One region of the Nonomuraea sp. NPDC050328 genome, then DNA from elsewhere that is predicted to be linked to it. Evidence: riboswitches for the same ligand, from Rfam matches in the RefSeq annotation. Region 1 holds a riboswitch; each other region holds the start of a gene.

Evidence for each region. A riboswitch is a leader RNA that binds a small molecule or an ion and turns the genes downstream of it on or off. The one in region 1 is predicted to bind thiamine pyrophosphate.
Region 2: another riboswitch for thiamine pyrophosphate. It lies ahead of ACIBG7_RS40685 (purine-cytosine permease family protein); the one in region 1 lies ahead of ACIBG7_RS01210 (TenA family protein).
Region 3: another riboswitch for thiamine pyrophosphate. It lies ahead of ACIBG7_RS09790 (FAD-dependent oxidoreductase); the one in region 1 lies ahead of ACIBG7_RS01210 (TenA family protein).

What each region holds. Positions count from the first base shown of each region.
Region 1 covers NZ_JBITIW010000001.1:260,142-267,360, forward strand. Annotated here, with positions in the region: gene ACIBG7_RS01200 (hypothetical protein) at 80-1,414, shown strand; gene ACIBG7_RS01205 (DUF4230 domain-containing protein) at 1,534-2,193, shown strand; TPP riboswitch at 2,526-2,623, shown strand; gene ACIBG7_RS01210 (TenA family protein) at 2,611-3,276, shown strand; gene ACIBG7_RS01215 (acetyl-CoA C-acetyltransferase) at 3,316-4,485, opposite strand; gene mce (methylmalonyl-CoA epimerase) at 4,534-4,947, shown strand; gene ACIBG7_RS01225 (DivIVA domain-containing protein) at 5,129-6,445, shown strand; gene ACIBG7_RS01230 (chitinase C-terminal domain-containing protein) at 6,683-7,219, shown strand, end outside.
Region 2 covers NZ_JBITIW010000016.1:150,495-157,713, forward strand. Annotated here, with positions in the region: gene ACIBG7_RS40670 (LCP family protein) at 1-1,071, shown strand, start outside; gene ACIBG7_RS40675 (DNA-formamidopyrimidine glycosylase family protein) at 1,107-1,985, shown strand; gene ACIBG7_RS40680 (rhodanese-like domain-containing protein) at 1,996-2,319, shown strand; TPP riboswitch at 2,342-2,454, shown strand; gene ACIBG7_RS40685 (purine-cytosine permease family protein) at 2,445-3,779, shown strand; gene ACIBG7_RS40690 (methylated-DNA--[protein]-cysteine S-methyltransferase) at 3,754-4,272, opposite strand; gene ACIBG7_RS40695 (PAS domain S-box protein) at 4,364-6,211, shown strand; gene ACIBG7_RS40700 (ATP-binding protein) at 6,364-6,789, shown strand; gene ACIBG7_RS40705 (membrane protein insertase YidC) at 6,786-7,219, opposite strand, start outside.
Region 3 covers NZ_JBITIW010000002.1:779,276-786,494, reverse strand. Annotated here, with positions in the region: gene thiE (thiamine phosphate synthase) at 53-694, opposite strand; gene ACIBG7_RS09800 (Rv2175c family DNA-binding protein) at 672-1,046, opposite strand; gene ACIBG7_RS09795 (NAD(P)/FAD-dependent oxidoreductase) at 1,077-2,237, opposite strand; TPP riboswitch at 2,263-2,374, shown strand; gene ACIBG7_RS09790 (FAD-dependent oxidoreductase) at 2,364-3,524, shown strand; gene thiS (sulfur carrier protein ThiS) at 3,524-3,724, shown strand; gene ACIBG7_RS09780 (thiazole synthase) at 3,717-4,499, shown strand; gene pknB (Stk1 family PASTA domain-containing Ser/Thr kinase) at 4,568-6,514, shown strand; gene alc (allantoicase) at 6,628-7,219, opposite strand, start outside.

The sequences.
Region 1 (7,219 bases):
AAACATCACGCTCAGTTATGGTTCTCGCACAGGGGGTCACCTACCGGGGGGTAGTTGATGTATGTCAACAGGGCTCGGCGTGCGTGAGCACGCCGGCGTGACGCGCGAGGAGCTCAAGCACAGCGCGCTGGTGACCGTCGCGGTCCTCATGGCCGTGGGGCTGGTCGCGGCGTGGAGCGTGCTGATTCCGGGCGTCGACGCATGGGAGAACATCGTCGTGGCGGTGATCGGGTCGCTGCGGCTGACCGGTCCGGTCGCCGCGGCGTTCGCCGCCTGGGTGGCGCTGCGCAAGCGGCGGGCGCTGCGGGGGCGGTCGGTCGGCGCGTGGCGGGCGCTCAAGGCGCCGCTGGCCATCGTGGTGGTCGTCGCCGGCGCGTTCGGGGCGACGGTACTGGTGCTGGCGGTCAAGACCGTCCTCACCGAGCAGGCCGGGCGGGTCAGCGTGCCGGGGCTGGCCATGGGCATGGCGGGGCTGGCGCTCTACGCGATGATCGGCTGGGTCATCGGCTGGCTGCTGCCGCACGGCTGGACGCCGGCGCTGACCGGGCTGGCCTCGTACGTGGTCTTCAGCTGGCTGGCGCCGGCCAGCACCTGGCTCGACCGGCTGACGCCGGGCACGGGCGAGCCGTACGACCTGTTCCAGGGGTTGAGCGCGGCGGCCTTCCTCGACCAGACGTTGTGGCTGCTCGGGGTGACCGCGACGATCCTGCTCGGCTGGGCGGCCTGGGTGACGCGCCAGCGGCTGGCGCTCGCCGCGGCGCTGGTGGCGGTGCTGGTCGCCGGGGTCGGCGTGGCCCGGCTGCTGTCGCAGGGCGCTTCGGACGAGCACGCCTCGATCGCCTACGCCTGCCAGGACTGGCCGATCACGGTCTGCGTGCACCCGGGCATGCGCGGCGGGCTGACCGAGCTGTCGGCGGCCTTCACCAAGGTCGCCTCGCGGCTGTCGGGCACGCCGGCCGCCTTCACCCGCGTCGAGCAGCGCCCGCTGGACAGCGAGCTCAAGGCGGGCTCGGGCGTGGTGCCGATCCACATGGCGGACCTGTCGCCCGGCTTCGCCGAGCAGGCGGTCGGCGCCTACGTCGAGGGCCTGGCGGCCCGGTGCGAGCGCGAGACCGGCGCGGGCTACCGCGAGATCGTGGTGGCGTGGCTGCTGGGCGAGCCGCTGCCGGGCGGGCCGCTGCCCGAGCACCAGTCGGCCGCGGCCTGGTTCTCCGGCCTCAGCGAGCACCAGCGGCGCGGCTGGCTGCGGATGTTCTACAACGACTTCCAGTCGTGCCGCCTGTCGGCGCGGCACTTCGGCGGCGAGCCCGCCGCGATGGCCGGACGGGCGCGGCCCAACCCGGGCGTGGTGCAGCTCTACCCGGTCCGCCAGAACGCCACCGTCACGGGCGTGTCCTGGCCCGGCACCCGCTGAGCGTACGGCGCGGCCTGCCGTACGCCGTGGAGCCTTCCGGGGTGACCGTGGCGGGCGCGCGACTCACTTCTCACCCCCCGGACGCCATGATCGCCTGGCGAGGGGGTAGAGAGAGGCCCATGAAAACGACTCCCATGGCGCTCGGGTCCCGGCGCCGCCGGTGGAGATATATCGCCCTCGCCTTAGTGCTGCTCGCCCTGGCCGTGGTGGGCGTCCGGCTGGTCTGGTCGTGGGCCGACCCCTTCGGCGAGCAGACGGTGGACCGCAGCCAGCCGGTGCTGCTGCAGTCCATCCACAACCTGAGCCGCTTCGAGGCGGCCACCGGCAGCTTCCAGGTCGTGGTGGACCTGGAGAAGGACGCCAACTTCCTGCCCGACGCGATCAAGGGCTCGCGCACGCTCTTCGTGGGCGCCGGGAACGTCGACGCCTACGTCGACTTCTCGGGACTGGCGAAGGACGCGGTGACGGTCAACCAGGACCGCACCCAGGCGACGATCAAGATCCCGCGGGCGCAACTGGAGAAGCCGAACCTGGACAACTCGCGCTCCTACGTCTTCGCCCAGCAGCGCGGCTTCGTCGACCGGGTGTCGGACTTCCTCGCCGGCTCCCCGCCCGACCAGCGCGAGCTCTACACCCTCGCGGAGAAGAAGATCAACGAGGCGGCCCTGGCCAGCGACCTGCGCAACCGCGCCGACACCAACACCAAGCTCATGCTGGAGGGCCTGCTGAAGTCGCTCGGCTTCACCAAGGTCAGCGTCACCTTCACCGACGGAGCCTGAGGCCGCGGCTCCCCCTGCGGGAGCAGGGAACCGTACCTAGGCGTCACCCGTACGGGCTAGGACCGCTCACCGCCTCCCGGATAAGGCATCTGCCTCATGCGGGAGGCCATGGCTTAGCGCGAAGCTTGAAGCATGTTCAACGACATTCACTTCCTCGCCGCCAAGCACCAGCTTGAAGAGATGCGCCGGGACGCGGCGATCGAGCGGCAGCTCCGCAAGCTGCCCCGCTTCCCTCGTTTCGGCCGCCCGTAAGCTGGGAATCGACCCCGCCGGGTTCGCCCAGCTCCCGCGGAGACTCCTCCGCGAGCACTGATCGGTCGTCTAGTAGAGTCGCGCATGACGCGGGGTGCCCGGAATGTCCGGGCTGAGAACAGACCCGTCGAACCTGCCCTAGTTAGCACTAGCGAAGGGACCGTCATGTTCAGCGACGACGTCTGGGCACGGACCGCCAAGCTGCTCGAGGCCATCCACGAGCACCCGTTCAACACCGCGCTCGGCGAGGGCACCCTCGACCGCGAGCGCTTCGCCTTCTACATCGTCCAGGACGCGCGCTACCTGGAGGCGTTCTCCCGCGCGCTGGCGACGCTGGCCGTACGCGCGGCCGACCCGGACGAGATGGCCTTCTGGGCGCAGAGCGCGCACGGGGCCATCGCCGCCGAGCGCACCCTGCACGCCGGCTACATCGAGGAGTACGGGCTGACCGAGGCCGACCTGGCCGGCGTCGCCACCTCGCCCACCGCGCTGGCCTACTCCTCCTGGCTGCAGGCCACCGCGCTGTCGGCGCCCTACGAGGTGCTGGCCGCCGCGGTGCTGCCCTGCTTCTGGGTCTACCAGGACGTCGGCCAGTCGCTGGTACGGCGGAGCACCCCGAGCCACCCCTACCGCGCCTGGATCGCCACCTACGCCGACCCGGCCTTCGAGGCCTCGGTCACCCAGGCGCGCCTGATCACCGACCGGGCCGCGCTGAGCGGCGACACCGGCGCGATGACGGCCGCCTTCGTCCGGGCCACCGAGTTCGAGTACCTCTTCTGGGACAGCGCGTGGCGCCTGGAGACCTGGCCCACGGCCCAGTGGCTGTCCTGACCCGGCGCTCAATACGCCGGGCCGGACAAGCGGATCGGGTCAGGGCACGCGGATGATGAGCGCGTCGCCCTGGCCGCCGCCACCGCAGAGGCCGGCCGCGCCGAGCCCGCCGCCGCGCCGCTTGAGCTCGTGGGCGAGGGTGAGCACGATGCGAGCGCCGGAGACGCCGATCGGGTGACCCAGCGCGATGCCGCCGCCGTTGACGTTGACCTTGTCCAGGTCGACGCCGAGCTCCTTGGCCGACTGGAGCACCACGCTGGCGAACGCCTCGTTGATCTCGACCAGGTCGAGGTCGCCGGTGGTGAGCCCCTGCTTCGCCAGGGCGTGCTTGATGGCGTTGGCCGGCTGCGACTGCAGCGAGGCGTCCGGCCCGGCCACGTTGCCGTGCCGGCCGATCTCGGCGAGGTACGGCAGGCCGAGCTCCTCCGCCTTGGCCTTGGACATCACGACCACCGCGCAGGCGCCGTCGGAGATCTGCGAGGCCGAGCCGGCGGTGATGGTGCCGTCGGCGGCGAAGGCCGGGCGCAGCCGGGCGAGCGTCTCGGCGGTAGTGTCGGCGCGCACGCCCTCGTCGTCGGCGAACAGCCCCTTCTTGGGCACCTCGACCGGGACGATCTCGTCGGCGAACACGCCGTTCTTGATCGCGGCGGCGGCGAGCTGGTGGGAGCGGGCCGAGAAGGCGTCCTGCTCCTCGCGGCCGATGCCGAGACGGGTGTTGTGCCGCTCGGTGGACTCGCCCATCGCGCACTGGTCGAAGGCGCAGAACAGGCCGTCGTGCGCCATCGAGTCGAGCACCGTGGACGAGCCGTACTTGACGCCCTTGCGCAGGCCGGGCAGCAGGTGCGGGGCGTTGGTCATCGACTCCATGCCGCCGGCGACGACGATCTCGAACTCGCCGGCGCGGATGAGCTGGTCGGCCAGCGCGATGGCGTCGAGGCCGGACAGGCAGACCTTGTTGACGGTCAGGGACGGCACGGTCATCGGGATGCCGGCGTTGACCGCGGCCTGGCGGGAGGGGATCTGGCCGGCGCCCGCCTGGAGCACCTGGCCCATGATCACGTAGTCGACCTGCTCGGGCGCGACGCCCGAGCGCTCCAGGGCCGCCTTGATGGCGATCCCGCCCAGGTCCGTGCCGGAGAACCCGGACAGCGAACCCAGCAGCTTGCCGATCGGCGTGCGAGCTCCGGCGACGATGACGGAACCAGACATGGGGGCCTCCACTGGAACGAAGACGGCGTCGTTTGACACGATACCGACATGCTGCTGCGCATCGATCACGTCGGTATCGCCTGCCATGACCTGGAGGAGAAGATCAAGCTCTTCTCCGAGCTCTTCGAGCTGGAGGTCGTCACCCGCGAGGTGAACGAGGAGCAGGGTGTCAAGGAGGCCATGCTGCGGGTGGCCGGCGACTCCTACATCCAGCTCCTCGAACCGCTCAGCCCGGACTCGCCGGTGGGCAAGTTCCTCGCCAAGCGGGGCGAGGGGGTGCACCACGTCGCGTTCGGCGTCGGCGACGTCAAGCTCACCATGGACGAGATCGCGGCGAAGGGCGTCAGGCTCCTCGACAGCGCCCCCAGACACGGGACCATGGGGTCATCCATAGCGTTTCTGCACCCCAAGGACGTGGGAGGAATGCTGACGGAACTAGTCCAGTCCGCCAAACACAAATAACGTTCATAAGTAACGGGTAACGCAGATAGTCGGACGGGGCCTCTAAGCCGTCGACACCGGAGTACGCTGGCTTTCCACCGGACATGGAGCCTGGCCGCCGAGCCACCGGCTCCTGGCTCGGATGCCCCGAACCCCCCGTCCGGCACGTGTAGCCGTCTCGACAACCCAGGATCGAGCCTCCATGCAGTCCGACATCGACGCCCAGCTCAACAACTTCTTCGAGGATGCCCCCGCTCGCGAGTTCGACGTGGTGCTCCGGGGTTATGACCGGCACCAGGTTCACGATCACCTCAAGCAGCTCGACGGCGAGCTGCGGACGGCCCGCGAGCAGGTTGGCGCGCTCCAGCGCGATCTGTCCGACTCCCAGCGCCAGCTCCAGGAGCAGGAACGCCCGACGTACTCGGGCCTGGGCGCTCGTATAGAACAGCTGCTCCGCCTCGCCGAGGAACAGGCGACCGAGCTCGTGCAGGCGGCCCGGTCCGAGGCCAACGAGATCAAGGCCGCCGCCAAGGTCGAGGCGGCCGACCTTCGCGCCGCCGCCGAGAGCGAAGCCGCGTCGGTGCGCGCCCAGGCCTCCCGGGAGGCGGAGGACCTGCGCACGACGGCCGAGCGCGAAGCCGAGGAGACCCGCTCCACCGCCCGTCGTGAGGCCGACGAGCTGACCGCGATCACCGAGCGCGAGGTCGCCAAGCTGCGCGCCACCGCCGATCACGAGGTCGCCGAGAAGCGCGCCGACGCCGAGCGCGAGATCGCCAAGCTCCGCACCACCACCGAGCGCGAGGTCGCCCAGCTCCGCGCCTCGACCAAGCGTGAGCGCGACGAGGTCCTCACCACCGCCAAGCGGCAGGCCGACGAGATGCGCGCCCAGGCTCAGCGGGTGCTGGAGGAGTCGGAGGCCAAGCGGGCGCAGGACGAGGCCGAGTTCGAGATCCAGCTCGCCTCGCGCCGCGAGGAGGCCGAGCGCCAGGACGCCGAGCGCCACGCCACCGCCCAGGCCAACACCCAGAAGCTGGTGGCCGAGGCCGAGCAGCGGGCGGCGACCGCCGAGACCCGCGCCACCAAGGCGACCCAGCAGGCCGAGCAGACCCGTCGCGAGGCCGACGCGCACGCCAAGCAGATGGTCGCCAACGCCCGCAAGCAGTCGGAGCAGATCGCCTCCGAGGCCAAGTCGAGCGCCGACCACATCGTCACCGAGGCCAAGTCCGAGGCCGAGCGCATCCGCACCCAGATGCAGCGGCACGTCGACGACCTCACCCGCCAGCGCGACAGCATCACCAGCCACCTCGCGCAGCTCCGCCAGCTCCTCGGCGGCGCCTCGCTGCCGGGCATGGAGCCCGCGCCCGAGCCGCCCGTGGTCACCGCGGCCCCGCCGAAGCCGGCCATCGCCCCGGCCGCCGACAAGCCCGTCCCGGCCCAGCCGGTCGCGGCCAGCAACGGCGCCGCGGCCAAGGACGACGCCAAGTCGGCCGACGACGACGCGGAGTGGTGGCAGGAGTAACGCGGCCCCGTCTCTCGGGGAGTTGAACGACGGCTGAGCGAGCCCGGTGACCGGTCCAGGTCACCGGGCTCACTCGTTCGTCCCGCCGGCGGGCCCACGCTGAATTATTTGGAAACTTTCCTAAAAGAAAGGATTGACCAGCCAGGTGGAGGGCGCTTACGTTCGCGACAACAGCGCCATACACACCCCCCTGGACGGCGAGAAATGCCCAGCCCTGTTCGCTTATCCCTCTCGGCCGTGGCCGCTGCCCTGGCTCTGGCCGCCGCCAGCCTCGTGGGCACCGCGGCCGCCGCGGTCGACCACGAGACCTGCCGCCCCGACGGCCTCTACCGCACCGCCGGCGTCGACGTGCCCTACTGCTCGGTCTACGACGAGACCGGCCGCGAGAAGATGGGGGCCGACCACCCCCGCCGCGTGATCGGCTACTTCACCGGCTGGCGGCACGGCAAGGACGGCCGCCCCGCCTACCTGGCGAACAACATCCCCTGGTCGAAGATCACCCACATCAACTACGCCTTCGCGCACGTGGGACCGGACAACAAGATCTCGGTGGGCGCGGACAACGCCGACAACCCCGCCACCGGGATGACCTTCCCCGGCCAGGACCCGGCCCTGCCGTACAAGGGGCACTTCAACCTGCTCACCAAGCTCAAGGCGGCCAATCCGCACGCCAAGACGCTGATCAGCGTGGGCGGCTGGGCCGAGAGCGGCGGCTACTTCGACGCCGCGGGCAACCGGCAGGCCTCCGGCGGCTTCTACACGATGGCCGAGAGC
Region 2 (7,219 bases), on a different contig from region 1:
AAGGTGCGGGAGGGGAAGAGCCCGGTGCGTCCGCTGAACTCGCCCGCGCCGCCGCCGAAGGGCCCCAAGCCGCCGCGCGGCCCCAGGACCGGCGGCGGCTTCCGTTTCCGCTGGAAGATCGTCGGCGGGGTGCTGGCCGGCCTGCTGGCCGTGCTGCTGGTGCTGGCGGTGGTCGGGTTCTTCTGGATCGACGGCCGGATCAACACCATCGCCGGCGTGCTCGACGACTACGAGGGCCGTCCCGCCGACGGGCCGGGCACCAACTGGCTGCTGGTCGGCTCCGACAGCCGCAAGGGCCTGACCGCGGCGCAGCGCCGCAAGCTGGCCACCGGCCGCGCGGTCGGCCGGCGCACCGACTCGATGATGTTGCTGCACGTCCCCGACGGCGGCGGCCGGTCCACGCTGGTCAGCCTCCCGCGTGACTCGGCGGTCACCATCCCCGGCAACGGCCGCAACAAGCTCAACGCCGCCTACTCCGACGCGATCAAGGGCGGTGGGCCGCAGTTGCTGGTGCGGACCGTCGAGGGCGCGACCGGGCTGCGGATCGACAACTACATGGAGATCGGTTTCGCCGGGTTCGTCGGCATCGTCGACGCGGTCGGCGGCGTCGAGATCAACGTGAGCGAGAACATCAACGACCCCAAGGCCGGGCTGAAGCTCAAGAAGGGCAAGCAGGTGCTCAGCGGCGGCGAGGCGCTCGGCTACGTGCGCACCCGCTACAACGGCGCGCTGCCCGACTTCGAGCGGACCAAGCGGCAGCGGCAGTTCCTCGGCGCGGTGGTCAAGAAGGCCGCCAGCCCGGGCGTGCTGATCAACCCGTTCACCGCCATCCCGCTGGCCACCGCGGCGACCGACTCGGTCGACGTCTCCGAGGGCACCGGCGCGTTCGACCTGCTCTCGCTCGGCCTGGCCATGGGCGACAGCCCGGTGACCACGGTCGTGCCGTTCGGCGGCGTCGAGCAGGTGGGCGGCGGCGAGGGCGTCAAGTGGGACAGGGAGAAGGCGCTGCGGCTGTTCGACGCGCTGGCCGACGACAAACCGGTGCCGAAGGACCTGCTCAGCGCGGGCTGACGTTGTCCACAGCCTGTGGACCGTACTCTGGACGCATGCCGGAACTACCCGAAGTGGAATCTCTCGTCGAGTTCCTCCGCGACCGGGCCGTCGGCCACACGGTCCTCGGCGTGGACGTCGTCGCCTTCCAGGCGCTGAAGACCTTCGACCCGCCCGTCACGGCGCTGGGCGGGCTGGAGATCACCGGCGTGTCCCGGCACGGGAAGTTCCTCGACCTCGACTGCGACGGCCTGCACCTGGTCATCCACCTGGCGCGGGCCGGCTGGCTGCGCTGGCGTGAGGACCTCTCGGGCGCGAAACCGGTCCGTCCCGGCAAGGGGCCGCTGGCGGTGCGGGTACGGCTGTCGCCGAACGAGCTGGGCCTGGCGCCGGGCTTCGAGCTCACCGAGGCGGGCACGCAGAAACGCCTGGCCGTCTACGTGGTGAAAAATCCGGACGAGGTGCCGGGCGTGGCCGCCCTCGGCCCCGACCCGCTCGACCCCGCCTTCACCGTCCAGGCCCTCCAGCAGATCCTGGGCGGCTCCCGCACCCAGATCAAGGGCCTGCTGCGCGACCAGAAGGTGATCGCCGGCATCGGCAACGCCTACTCCGACGAGGTGCTGCACGCCGCCCGGATGTCGCCCTTCAAGATCGCCTCGTCGCTGACCGAGGCCCAGGTCGCCGACCTGCACGAGGCCATCGTCACCACCCTGCGTGACGCGGTGGAGCGGGCGCACGGCCTGGCGGCCAAGGACCTCAAGGCGGAGAAGAAGTCCGGCCTGCGCGTGCACAACCGGGCGGGCGAGCCCTGCGACGTGTGCGGCGACACCATCCGCGAGGTCTCCTTCGCCGACTCCTCGCTCCAGTACTGCCCCACCTGCCAGACCGGCGGCAAGCCCCTGGCGGACCGGCGGATGAGCAAGTTGCTCAAGTAGCCTGGTGGGCATGACGGTTCCCGAGATTCAGGCCCGCGAGGTGCCTGCCGACGCCTACCTGCTCGACGTGCGTGAGCAGGTCGAATGGGTGGCCGGCCACGCCCCCGCCGCGGTGCACATCCCCCTGGGCGAGTTGCAGATGCGGGTCGAGGAGGTCCCGGCCGACCAGACGCTCTACGTGCTCTGCCGGATCGGCGGGCGCTCCTACAACGCCGCCGCCTGGCTCAACCACATCGGCCGCAAGGCGGTCAACGTCGAAGGCGGCATGCAGGCGTGGGAGGCCGCCGGCCGGGAGATGGTCAGCGAGACCGGGCAATCCCCTTTCGTGGCCTGATGTGACATAATCCGGTCGAAAATTTCAGACCCGCGGGAGCTTGGGGCAACCAGGCTGAGAGGGCGACTACCGCTGTCGCCGACCGCATGAACCTGTCCGGGTAATGCCGGCGTAGGGAGTGTGTGATGGCGCATGTCGCCGATCCCCATGCAGAAGTGCCGCTGACGCTGGACGAGGCGCCCCCGAAGGTCCTGGGGGTGCTCGACCAGAGCGCGTTCTGGGCCAACCTGGGCATGAGCCTGCTCGGGTTCGCCTTCGCGTTGTTCATGATCGACCCGCTGGTCAGCGGCACGCCGCTGAGCGTGCCCGCGGCGATCACCGCCACCGTGGTGGGCAGCCTGATCGGCACCGCCATGGTGGGCCTGGCCGCGGTGCCCGGCGCGCAGACCGGGCGGCCGGCCATGGTGCTGCTGCGCGGGCTGTTCGGGGCCAAGCTGTCGTACGTCCCGACCCTGCTCAACGTCATCCAGATGCTCGGGTGGGGCGCGTTCGAGCTCTGGGTGATCTCCAAGGGGGCCCAGGCGATCTTCGGGACGGCTGTGCCGTACGCGGTGTGGGTGATCGTGGCCGGGGTGCTCACCGTGGTCCTGACGATCTACCCGCTCGGCGCGATCCGGCTGATCCGTCGCGTCGTGACCGCCGGCGTGATCATCTCGACGGTGTGGTTCGCGGTGGTGCTGGTCGGCGAGGCGCCGCCGGTCTCCGGCACGTGGGACGCCTTCGTCCCGGCGGTCGACTTCGTGATCGCGCTGTCCATCTCCTGGGTGCCGGTGGCGGCCGACTTCGCCCGGCACTCGCGCTCCAGCGGCGCGGCCTTCGGCGGCGCGGTGATCGGCTACAGCCTGGCGCAGGTGGCCTGCCTGGTGATCGGCGTCTACGCGGTGGCCATCGCCGGGCACCAGGCGGTGCTGGCCGACTCGACCGCGGTGTTCGCGCCGTTCGTCGCGGCCCCGCTGGGCGCGTTCTTCTTCGGCATCCTGGTGCTGCGCGAGACCGACCAGTCCTTCGCCAACAACTACTCGACCACGATGTCCCTGCAGAACCTGCTGCCCAAGGTGGACCGGCGGATCCTGTCCGTGGCGATCGGCGTGCTGACCATCGGCGTCGCCCTGGTCGTGGACGTCAACTCCTACGGCGCCTTCCTCAGCATCATCGGCGCCGTCTTCGTCCCGATGTTCGCCGTGCTGACCGTCGACTACTTCCTGCTCGGCGGCCGGGCCCGCTGGAACACCGCCGACGACGCGCCGAGCCGCTGGCTCATGGTCGTGCCGTGGGTCCTCGGCTTCGTCACCTGGTGGATGCTGGCCGCGCCGCCGAAGGTGGCGTGGTGGGCGGCGATCTGGAACGGCGCCCGCGAGGCGATCGGCTTCACCCCTCAGCCGTGGATGAGCGCGGCCCTGGGCGCCTTCGTCGTCTCGGCCCTGGTGACCTGGCTCATCGGGCTCGGTTCTCGACGGTGAGCAGATGCCGCTTGGCGGCTGCGCCCCCCGCGTAGCCGCCGTCGTCGGCCACCCGGTGGCACGGCACGATCACGCAGACCGGGTTGGTGCTGAGCGCGTTGCTGATCGCATGGAGCGCCTGGGGCCGCCCGATGCGTTCGGCGAGCTCCGCACGCGTGGTCGTGCTCCCGTACGGCACCGCCGCCACCATCTGCAGCACGGTCCGCGAGAACGGCGTGGCGAGCTGCAGGTCGGCGGTGACGGTGAAGGCGCGCAACCGCCCGGAGAAGTAGGCGTCGAGCTCGCGCCGCACCGGGTCGAGCCGGCGCGCGTCCGGCCCGATCGACCCCCCGGCGGTACGGCTCAGCCGCTCGAAGACGACGTGCTCGTCCTCGTACCCGCAGGAGGCCACGCCCCGCGCGGTCACGGCCAGCACCAGCCGGCCGACCGCGCCGTCGTAGGTGCCGAAGGCGATGTCGGGCGGGCCTTCGCCCCGATAGTCGGGAGAGGTCACTCTAAGCAGTGCGTCCAGGTCTGACATGGTGAGCGCAGCGTATCGGACGGATCGGCCTGCGGAGCGCCCGTGACGTCGGCACTATGGAGAGGTGAGTGGCGACTGGGACGACAGCTTGGCAGAGGCCGTGCTCGCCAGCTCGCCCAACGCCGTGGTGGCGCTCGACCGCGACCAGACCGTGCTGGCCTGGAACCCGGCCGCCGAGCGGCTGTTCGGCTGGAGCGCCGAGGAGCTGGTGGGACGGCGCGCCCCGATCGTGCCGGGCGAGCTGACCGCCGAGCACAACGCGGTGCTGGAGCGGGTGCGGACGGGCGGGCAGGTCTCCCTGCGCACCAAACGCTTCCGGCGCGACGGCACCCTGCTCGACCTGCGGGTGGACACCAGCGCGTTGTGCCAGGGCGCCTCGGTGGTCGGGTACGTGTGCGTCCATCACCTGGTCCGTGACGACATCGCCGCGCGCAGCCGCGGAGCGCGCCGGGCGCAGCTCGTGCGCAAGCTGACCGACGTGGTCGGCGACATCAACGCCGCGCTGGAGCTGCCCGCGGTGCTCGACCGGATCGCCGCCAGCCTGAGCGAGCTGACCGGCGCCGACGCGGGCGGCTTCGTGCTGATCGAGGGCGACCGGCTGCGGCTGGTCTCCTCCCACCGGCTGCCCGAGCACCTCAAGGGCTCGACGGCCGACCTCAACGCCAGCCTGGTCGGCAAGCTGATGCGGACCGGCAAGACCGTGCTCCTGGAGAGCCACCACCTCGACGACCTGATCTGGGCCGAGCTGCCCGGCCTGCACACCATCGCGCTCGGCCTGGCGGCGGTGGGCGGCCGGCCGTACGGCGGGCTGTACGCGCTCTTCGCCGACCGCAAGCCCGGGCATGTCGAGCTGGAGCTGCTGGAACTGCTGGCCGGGCACGCCGGCATCGCGGTGAGCAACGCGGTGGCCTACCAGGACGCGGTGCGCCAGCGGGCGCACGAGCGGGCGGTCTTCGACGCCAGCGCGGACGGCATCGCCGTCCTGGACAGCGCGGGCGGGGTGCTCCAGTGGAACCCGGCGGCCGGGGAGCTGACCGGCTTCACCGCCGAGGCCGTGCTGGGCGGGCCGCCGCCCTTCCCGCTGCCCGAGCCGGGGGAGAAGCTGACCGTGCAGCTCGACACCGGGCGCTGGATGGACATGGTGGCCGCCCGCATCGAGGAGACCGGCGAGGTCGTGGTCGACTTCCGCGACGTGACCGCGGCCAAGGAGCTGGAGGAGGCCAAGGACCTGTTCCTGGCGACCACCAGCCACGAGCTGCGCACCCCGATCACCATCGTGCGCGGCTTCGCCAGCACGCTGGACGCGCGCTGGGACAAGATGACCGACGCCGAACGCCGCAGCGCGGTGCACACGATCGCCGAGCGGGCGCGCTCGCTCGGGCAGCTCATGGACCACCTGCTGCTCGGCGCGCGGGCCGGGGCCGACGAGTTAGCCGTGCGGATCGAGACCTTCGACCTGGCCGAGCGGGTCCGCGCCGCGACCCTGGGCCTGCCGGTGCTGTCGGACCGGCACCGGGTCGAGGTCTCCCTGCCGGCGGAGCTGCCGCTGGTCAGAGGCGACGCGCTGGCCACCGACATCATCCTGGGCCAGTTGCTGGAGAACGCCTTCAAGTACTCCCCGCACGGCGGGCTGATCTCCGTGGAGGCCTGGGCCGAGGAGGACACCGTGGTCGTCGTGGTGGACGACGAGGGCCTCGGCATCAGGCCGGACGACCGTGAACGGATCTTCGAGCGGTTCGTCCAGGTGGACAGCGGCGACCGGCGCAAGTTCGGCGGCGTGGGACTGGGCCTGTACATCGTGCGGTCCCTGGCCCGCGCGCAGGGCGGCGAGGTGACCGCCCACCCGAGGCCGGGGGGAGGGACCAGGATGCGGCTGGCGCTCTTTATCGAACCCGACACACCGGTGCAGTAACGATGTGGTCACGGATCTGCTGATCTATCGTCCAATGTAGACAAGCCGTAATCGGTCGCCGGTTTCTGTGACCGTGCAACGGGGCATTTCGGTCGTACCGGGGTGTGTTCCCACTGTGGGTCCACGGGGGGACTGGGATCGGGGAGGTGGGTGTGTCGAGCGTGGTGCTACTGCCCTACGCACCGTCCAGCGTCGCCGTCGCACGCCAGCGCCTGAGCAGCGAACTGCAGGAGTGGGGGATCTTCTCCGGGGCGATCGACGATGCGGTGCTGGTGGTCAGCGAGCTGCTCAGCAACGCCCTCCGGCACGCCCATCCTCTGCCGTCCGGCATGGTCCGGGTGGCCTGGCTGCTGAGTGACGATCTGGTGGAAGTGGCGGTCAGTGACGGGGGTGCGGCGACCGAGCCGAGGGCGGGCCGACCGGCCCTGTCCTCGCTGGGGGGCCGGGGGCTCGGAATCGTGGAGTACGTCGCGGAGAAGTGGGGTGTTCGCCATGAAGGCGAGGTCACCACGGTCTGGGCCGTCGTCCCCGCGCCGCACGTCGTAGCTGCTGAGCCGGCGTTGAAGGAAGCCGGTTAGGCGTAGAGGACTGCTCGTTCTCCGTAGGTCCACGCTGCGGAGATCAGCAGGTAGAGGCCGGCCGCCATCGGGAGGAAGAGGGCGGCCACGGCCGAGCCGAAGGAGAACATCGGCAACATCTTGCGCAGCATTTCGGGCTGGTCCTCGGGTAGCTTCGCCTTCACCTTGCGTGAAGTCAGCCAGGCCACCACGACAATGGCCGCGACCAACACCACAAAGACCAAAAATGGCCCGCTGATCAGACCGTAATTGGCGACCACGCCGGCCAGCGTCAGTCCGAGCGGGTCGTACCCGACCAGAGCGGTCGGGTGCGTGGCGACCTGATACATCAGCCACAGGAACGGCATCTGCGCGAAGGCCGGCAGGAAGCCCGCGAAGGGCGAACTGCCCTCCTTCGCGTAGAGCTCCCGCACCTCCTTCGTCATCCGCT
Region 3 (7,219 bases), on a different contig from region 1:
GCGGGAAAGAGCCGTGCCCGGGCTTTGCGGCCCGGGCACGAGGGATGGTCGGTCAGGTGGCGGCGGCTAGCCGCTTGGCGAACTCCGCCGCGGCCGCGCCCGGGTCCTCCGCCTCGGTGATCGCCCGGACCACCACCACGCGGCGCACGCCGTACGAGAGGACCTCGTCGAGGTTGTCCAGGTCGATGCCGCCGATGCCGAACCACGGGCGGGCGGCGCCGAGCCCGGCGGCGTGTCTCAGCAGCTCCGGGCCGGGCGCGTGGCGTCCGGGTTTGGTGGGTGTGGGCCAGATCGGCCCGCAGCAGTAGTAGTCGACCCCCTCCTCGGCGGCCGCCGCCGACGCCTCCGCGGTGGAGTGCGTGGAGCGGCCGATGAGGATGTCGTCGCCGAGCAGCTCGCGCGCGACGGGCACGGGCAGGTCGTCCTGGCCCAGGTGGAGCACGTCGGGACGGGCCGCGTACGCGATGTCCGCCCGGTCGTTCACCGCCAGGAGCCTGCCGTGCCGGTCGCAGGCCTCGCGGAAGACCTCCAGGAGCGCGAGCTCCTCGCGTGCTTCCAGGCCTTTTTCCCGGAGTTGCACGATGTCGACGCCGCCGGCGAGCACGGCGTCGAGGAAGTCGGCGAGGTCACCGCGGTCGCGGCGGCCGTCGGTGCAGAGGTAGAGCCGAGCGTCAGAAAGCGAGGGCCTGGGCACGTCGCTTGACCTCGGTGTGACGACCGGCCCTGATCGCCTCGATGGGCGAGCCGGGGAGCGAGTCGTCGGGGGTGAACAACCAGCGCAGAGCCTCGACGTCGTCGTATCCCGAGTCGAGGAGCACGGTGAGCGTGCCGGGCAGTCCCTTCATCACTTCGCCGCCGTCGAGGAAGACGGCGGGCACCTGCGGACCGCCGCTGCCCCGGCGCACGCCGAGGAGCTTGTGGTCCTTGAGGAGCTGCTTGGCGCGGCCGATCGAAAGGTCGAGCCGCTTGGCCACTTCGGGGAGCGTGAGCCACTCGTCAACGAGCTGCTCGGTGTCCCGGTCGATCTGTGCAACAGAGAGCGTCACGACACCACAACTACCACACGCCGTCCTTGCTCAAACTACACAGTCTCGTAGGGGGACCTGTGAATCCGCCAGCAGCGCCGCGTCAAGATGCTGTCCCGCTTCGATGATCCGGCGGCCCTGGACGAGGTCGCGCGGCCGGTCGACGGTGAGAATCGCGGCGAGGCGATCATCGCTGGTCAGCCAGCACGCGGTCCATTTCGGCTCGCCTTCGCCGCGGTAGAGCAGCCGCGCCTCCTGCGGGTCGCCGGCGAACTGGACCATGTGCCCGAACTGCTCCGACCAGAAGTACGGGACCGGGTCGTAGACCTCGTCCTGGCCGAGCAGCGCCGCGGCGGCCACCTCGGGGGCGCCCAGGGCGGTGTCCCAGTGCTCCACGCGCAGCCGGCGGCCGTAGCGGCGCGACCACCACGCGGCGCAGTCGCCGACCGCGACCACGCCGGGCATCGAGGTGCGCAGGTGCTCGTCGGTCACCACGCCGTTGTGCAGGTCGATGTCGGCGTCGGCGAGCCATTCGACGGCCGGCCGTACGCCGATGCCCGCCACGACCACGTCGGCGTCCAGGAACTCGCCGGAGGTCAGCCGGACGCCGCCCTCGTCCACCTCGCTCACCATGGCCCCGAGCCGCAGGTCGATGCCGTCGTACCAGGGGATGATCCGCTCTCCCACCTCGGGCGCGACGGCGTGCGCCAGCGGGGCCCGGCCGGCCTCGACGACGGTCACCGCGCATCCGGCGCGGCGGGCCGCGGTCGCGACCTCGGCGCCGATCCAGCCCGCGCCGACGACGACCACCCGCGCCCCGGCCACGAAGGTGGCCCGCAGCAGCAGGGCGTCGTCGATGGTGCGCAGCACGTGCTGCGGCCCGTCGCCGGGCAGCCGGATCGGGTCGGCGCCGGTGGCGATCACCAGGCCGTCGAAGGGCAACTCGCCCTCGGTGGTCTCCACCACCCCCTCGCGCAGGCCCTTGGCGGCCACGCCGGGGCGGAAGTCCACCTCCATCGCCTCCAGGTCGACGTCCACGTAGGTGCGGTCCGTCTCGCCGAGCAGCACCGCCTTCGACAGCGGTGGCCGGTCGTAGGGCCGGTGGCGCTCCTGCCCCAGCAAGGTGATCCCGCCTTCGTACCCACGGCCCCTCAGGGCCTCCACGCTGCGTACCCCGGCCAGGCCCGCGCCGACCACCACGACATGATTCACGGCTCCGACCCTAGTAGGCTGGAGCCGCAAGACGCGCGGGAGTCCGGCTGCACCGGGCTGAGAGGAAGGCTGGCGGCCTTCGACCGCAGACACCTGATCCGGATCATGCCGGCGAAGGGAGCGGACATGGATGTGATCGTGGGCGGGGGCGTCGCCGGCCTCGCCGTCGCCTGGCGGCTGGCCCGCACCGGGCGTCCCGTCACCGTCGTCGATCCCGCTCCGGGCGCCGGGGCCTCCCACGCCGCGGCCGGCATGCTGGCCCCGGTCAGCGAGACCGCCTACACCGAGACCGCGCTGCTGCGCCTGGGCTCGGCCTCGCTGCGCCGCTGGCCGGAGTTCGCCGCCGACCTGGCCGCCGACCTCGGCGAACCCGACTGGGCGGCGCTGCTCGACTACCGCACCGACGGCACGCTCGACGTCGCCTTCAACGCCGACGACCTGGCCGCGCTCGACGAGCTGGCCGCCTTCATGGCCGGGCTCGGGCTGCCGGTCGAGCGGCTGACCGGGCGCGAGTGCCGGCGGCTGGAGCCCATGCTGGCCCCCTCGGTGCGCGGCGGCCTGCTGGCCGGCGGCGACGCCTGGGTCGATCCCCGCCGGCTCACCCGCGCCCTGCTGGCCGCGTTGACCCGGCTCTCCGTGCCGCTCGTGGCCGCCCGCGCGGAGGCTCTCCTCCGCTCCGGCGACCGCGTCCACGGCGTACGGCTGGCGCGATCCGACGGCGGGCCCGGCAGCGGATTCGACGGCGGATTCGACGGCGGTTTCGGCGGCGGGCTCGACGGCGGGCCCGAGGATCTGGAGGCCGAGCGGGTCGTGCTGGCCGCCGGGTCCTGGAGCGGCGCGCTGCACGACGTCCCGGTCCGGCCGGTCAAGGGCCAGATCCTGCGCCTGCGCTCCCCCGAGCCGCTGCTCACCCGCTGCGTGCGCGGCCTGGTCCACGGCAACCCCGTCTACCTCGTCCCGCGCGGCGACGGCGAGCTGGTGGTCGGCGCGACGCAGGAGGAGCTGGGCTTCGACACCCGCGTCACCGCGGGCGGCGTCTACGAGCTGCTGCGCGACGCCCGCGAGCTGGTGCCGGGCGTCACCGAGCTGGAGCTGGTCGAGTGCGTGGCCGGGCTGCGGCCCGGGACGCCCGACAACCTGCCCCTGATCGGCCCGGCGCCGGAGCCGGGCCTGGCCCTGGCCACCGGGCACCACCGCGGCGGGGTGCTGCTCGCCCCGCTCACCGCCGCGATCATCCAGGGCGAGGAGAGCGAGCTGGCCGCGTTGTGCTCGCCGGGAAGGTTCTGATGAAGGTGACGATCAACGGCGCCGCGCGTGAGGTGCCGGAGGGCACGACCGTGGCGCAAGCCGTACGCACGCTGACGGAGCAGACCACCGGCGTCGCCGCGGCGGTCAACGACGAGGTCGTACGGCGGGGCGCGTGGGAGTCCACGGCGCTCGGCGACGGCGACCGCCTCGAGGTGCTGACGGCGGTGCAGGGTGGCTGAGGGCACGCCGGACCTCGCGGCGGACGAGCTGGTCATCGCCGGCGAGCGGTTCGGCTCCCGGCTGATCATGGGCACCGGCGGGGCGCCGTCGCTGGAGGTGCTCGACCAGGCGCTGGCCGCCTCGGGCACGGAGCTGACCACGGTCGCGATGCGGCGGCTCGACCCGGCCGCCCGCGGCTCGGTGCTGGACGTGCTGCGCAAGCGCGACATCAAGGTGCTGCCCAACACCGCGGGCTGCTTCACCGCCGGTGAGGCCGTGCTGACCGCGCGGCTGGCGCGCGAGGCGCTGGGCACCGACTGGGTCAAGCTGGAGGTCATCGCCGACGAGCGCACGCTGCTGCCCGACCCGATCGAGACCTTCGACGCCGCCGAGCGGCTGGTCGCCGACGGCTTCGTGGTCCTGCCGTACATCGGGGACGACCCGGCGCTGGCCCGGCGGCTGGAGCAGGCGGGCTGCGCGGCGGTGATGCCGCTGGGCGCGCCGATCGGCTCCGGGCTCGGCATCCGCAACCCGCACAACATCGAGCTGATCGTCGAGGCGGCCGGGGTGCCGGTGATCCTCGACGCGGGCATCGGCACGGCGAGCGACGCGGCGCTGGCGATGGAACTGGGCTGCGACGCCGTCCTGCTGGCCACCGCGGTCACCCGGGCGCAGCGGCCGGAGCTGATGGCCTCGGCCATGCGCGCGGCGGTCCAGGCCGGGCGGCAGGCGCGGCTGGCCGGGCGCATCCCGAGGCGGCACCATGCCCACGCCTCGTCCCCGCTAACCCCGTGAGAGTCAATCCAGCATCGGTTTCGGGCGGTCAAACCCTCGCGGTGGCAAATCGCCCGTAAACTCGGCGTGTGGACACGACGACTGCGGACCCCCTCGTCGGGCGGCTACTCGACGGGCGCTACCGCGTCGAGTCCCGGATCGCCCGTGGCGGCATGGCCAGCGTCTACCTGGCGCTGGACGTCCGGCTCGACCGCACGGTCGCGCTCAAGGTGATGCACCGCTCGCTGGCCGAGGACCCGGCCTTCGTGCGCCGGTTCATCGGCGAGGCCAAGTCGGTGGCGAGCCTGTCGCACCCGAACATCGTGCACGTCTTCGACCAGGGCACCGACGGCGACGTGGTGTACCTGTCGATGGAGTACGTGCCGGGCAAGACGTTGCGCGACATCCTGCGCGAGCGGGGCCGGCTGGCGCCGCGCGAGGCGCTGGAGCTGATGATCCCGGTGCTGGCCGCGCTCGGCTCGGCGCACCAGGCGGGCATGGTGCACCGTGACGTCAAGCCGGAGAACGTGCTCCTGACCGACGACGGCCGGGTCAAGGTGGTGGACTTCGGGCTGGCCCGCGCGATCGAGGCGACCAACCAGACGCGCACCGGGATGATGATCGGCACCATCGGCTACATGTCGCCGGAGCAGGTGACGACCGGCGGGGCGGACGTGCGCAGCGACGTCTACGCGTCGGGGATCATGCTCTTCGAGCTGATCACGGGGCGGCAGCCGTACGAGGGGCAGACCCCGATGGCGGTCGCCTACAAGCACGTGCACGAGACGGTGCCGCCCACCGGCACGCCGCTGATCGACGCGCTGATCGGCCAGGCCACCGGGCACGAGCCCGCCTCCCGCTACGCCGACGCCTCGGCGATGCTGGTGGCGGCGGTCGAGGCGCACCGGATGATGCCGCACGCGTCGCTGCCGAACGGGTCGATGGGCCATGCCTCGATGCCCGGCAGCGGCGTGGGGCTGTCGGCGCCGCCGGCGACCGGGCAGCACCTGCAGCCCGGCGGGCCGGGCACGACGCCGCAGTTGAGCCCGTCGCACACGCTCATCCAGCCGCGGGCCGAGGTGCCCGCCGAGCCCCGCCCGGCCAAGCGCAAGGGCGCGGGCTGGTTCCTGATCGTGCTGGCCGTGATCATGGTGGGCGCGGTCGGGGTGAGCGCGTGGTTCTTCGCGCAGCCCACCTACGTCCAGGTGCCCGACCTGCTCGGGCGGCCGGTCGAGGCGGCGCAGCGGGCGATCGTCTCGCGCGGCTTCAAGGTCAAGCTGGCCGAGGGCCGGCACGACGGGAAGGTCGGCGCGGGCCTGGTGCTGTCCACCGACCCGGTCGCCGGCACCTCCGTGGAGGAGGCGTCCACGATCACCCTGGTGCCCTCGCTCGGGCCCAAGCTGGTGACCGTGCCGGGCCTGCGCGACATGACCGAGGAGCAGGCGCGGGTCATGCTGGCCGAGGCCGGGCTCAAGGTCGGCAAGGTGCGCCGGGTGGAGAACCCGCAGGTCGCGCGGGGCAAGGTGCTGGAGTCCCGGCCGCCGGCCGGCGAGCGGGTCAAGACCGGCACCCAGGTCGAGATCCGGATCAGCGACGGCCTGCTCATGCCGGACGTGAACGGCATGTCCCGCGACGACGCCAAGGCGCACCTGGAGTCGCTCGGCCTGCCCGTGCAGGTGCGCGAGGTGGACGACGAGGCCGAGCCGTGCACCGTCATCGCCCAGGTGCCGAAGGCCAAGTCGCCGGTGGACAAGGGCATGCCGGCCGAGATCACCGTGGTCAACTGCGGGTTCAGCCTGCCGGACTGGTGGATGCGCGGCGGCGAGGACTCCGAGGCCGGGGACGACGGCCGCGAGATGCGGCTGGTCCCGACCGTGGTCGGCAAGAACCTCGGCGAGGCCCGGCAGGAGCTGGAGGCGGCGGGGTTCAAGGTGAAGATCCGGCGGCTGCTCGGCACCGGCGTGGTCCGCCTGCAGCGCCCGATCCCGCCGGACGCCGAGCGCCCGGTCGGCGCCACCGTCACCCTCTGGCACTGACCTCCGCGAACCCCGCGCGGCCCGCACCGGGGTAGTGGAGGCATGCGCGTGCACACCGCCGGGTCCACGACTTCGACTGGCACCCGGCGGCGATCAAGACCATCGCGTGGCGGTCACGTTTCTGGGGTGAGGTGGCCGTGCAGGCGGACGCGGGCCAGGCCGCCGTCGGGGTAGATGTCGACCCGCACGTGGGTGACCGGCGGGGCGTCGGTGAGGCGGAAGCGGTGCGGCGCGTCGGGCTGGAGCGGCGTCCTGGGCAGCAGTTCGATCTCCCGCGGCCCGTCGAGGCCGGTGAGCGAGACCCAGCCGGGCGCGTTGTAGATCAGGTTGGTGGTGTCGATCTCGGCCAGCCGGATCACGCCGCGCCCGGCCAGCCGGATGACCAGCCAGTCGTTGCCCTCGGTCCGCCGGCGGGCGGTCTCCCAGCCCTCGGCCTGGTGCCGGGACAGGCCGGGCGCGATGACGTTGTTGGGCGAGGAGTAGAACTGGTTCGAGCACGAGGTGACCAGCCCCCCGTTGGCCAGCGCGGCCAGGTCGAGGCTCAGCCCGTCGTACACCGACAGGTCGGCCCGCACCTCGCCGTGCACCCGCAGCCGGGCCACGCCGCCGTCGGGGTAGATGTTCAGCCGCACGTGCGTGTAGCGGCGCTCGTCGTCGACCTCGAACAGGTGCTCCGCGTCGCCCTTGAGCTCGCTCCTGGGCACG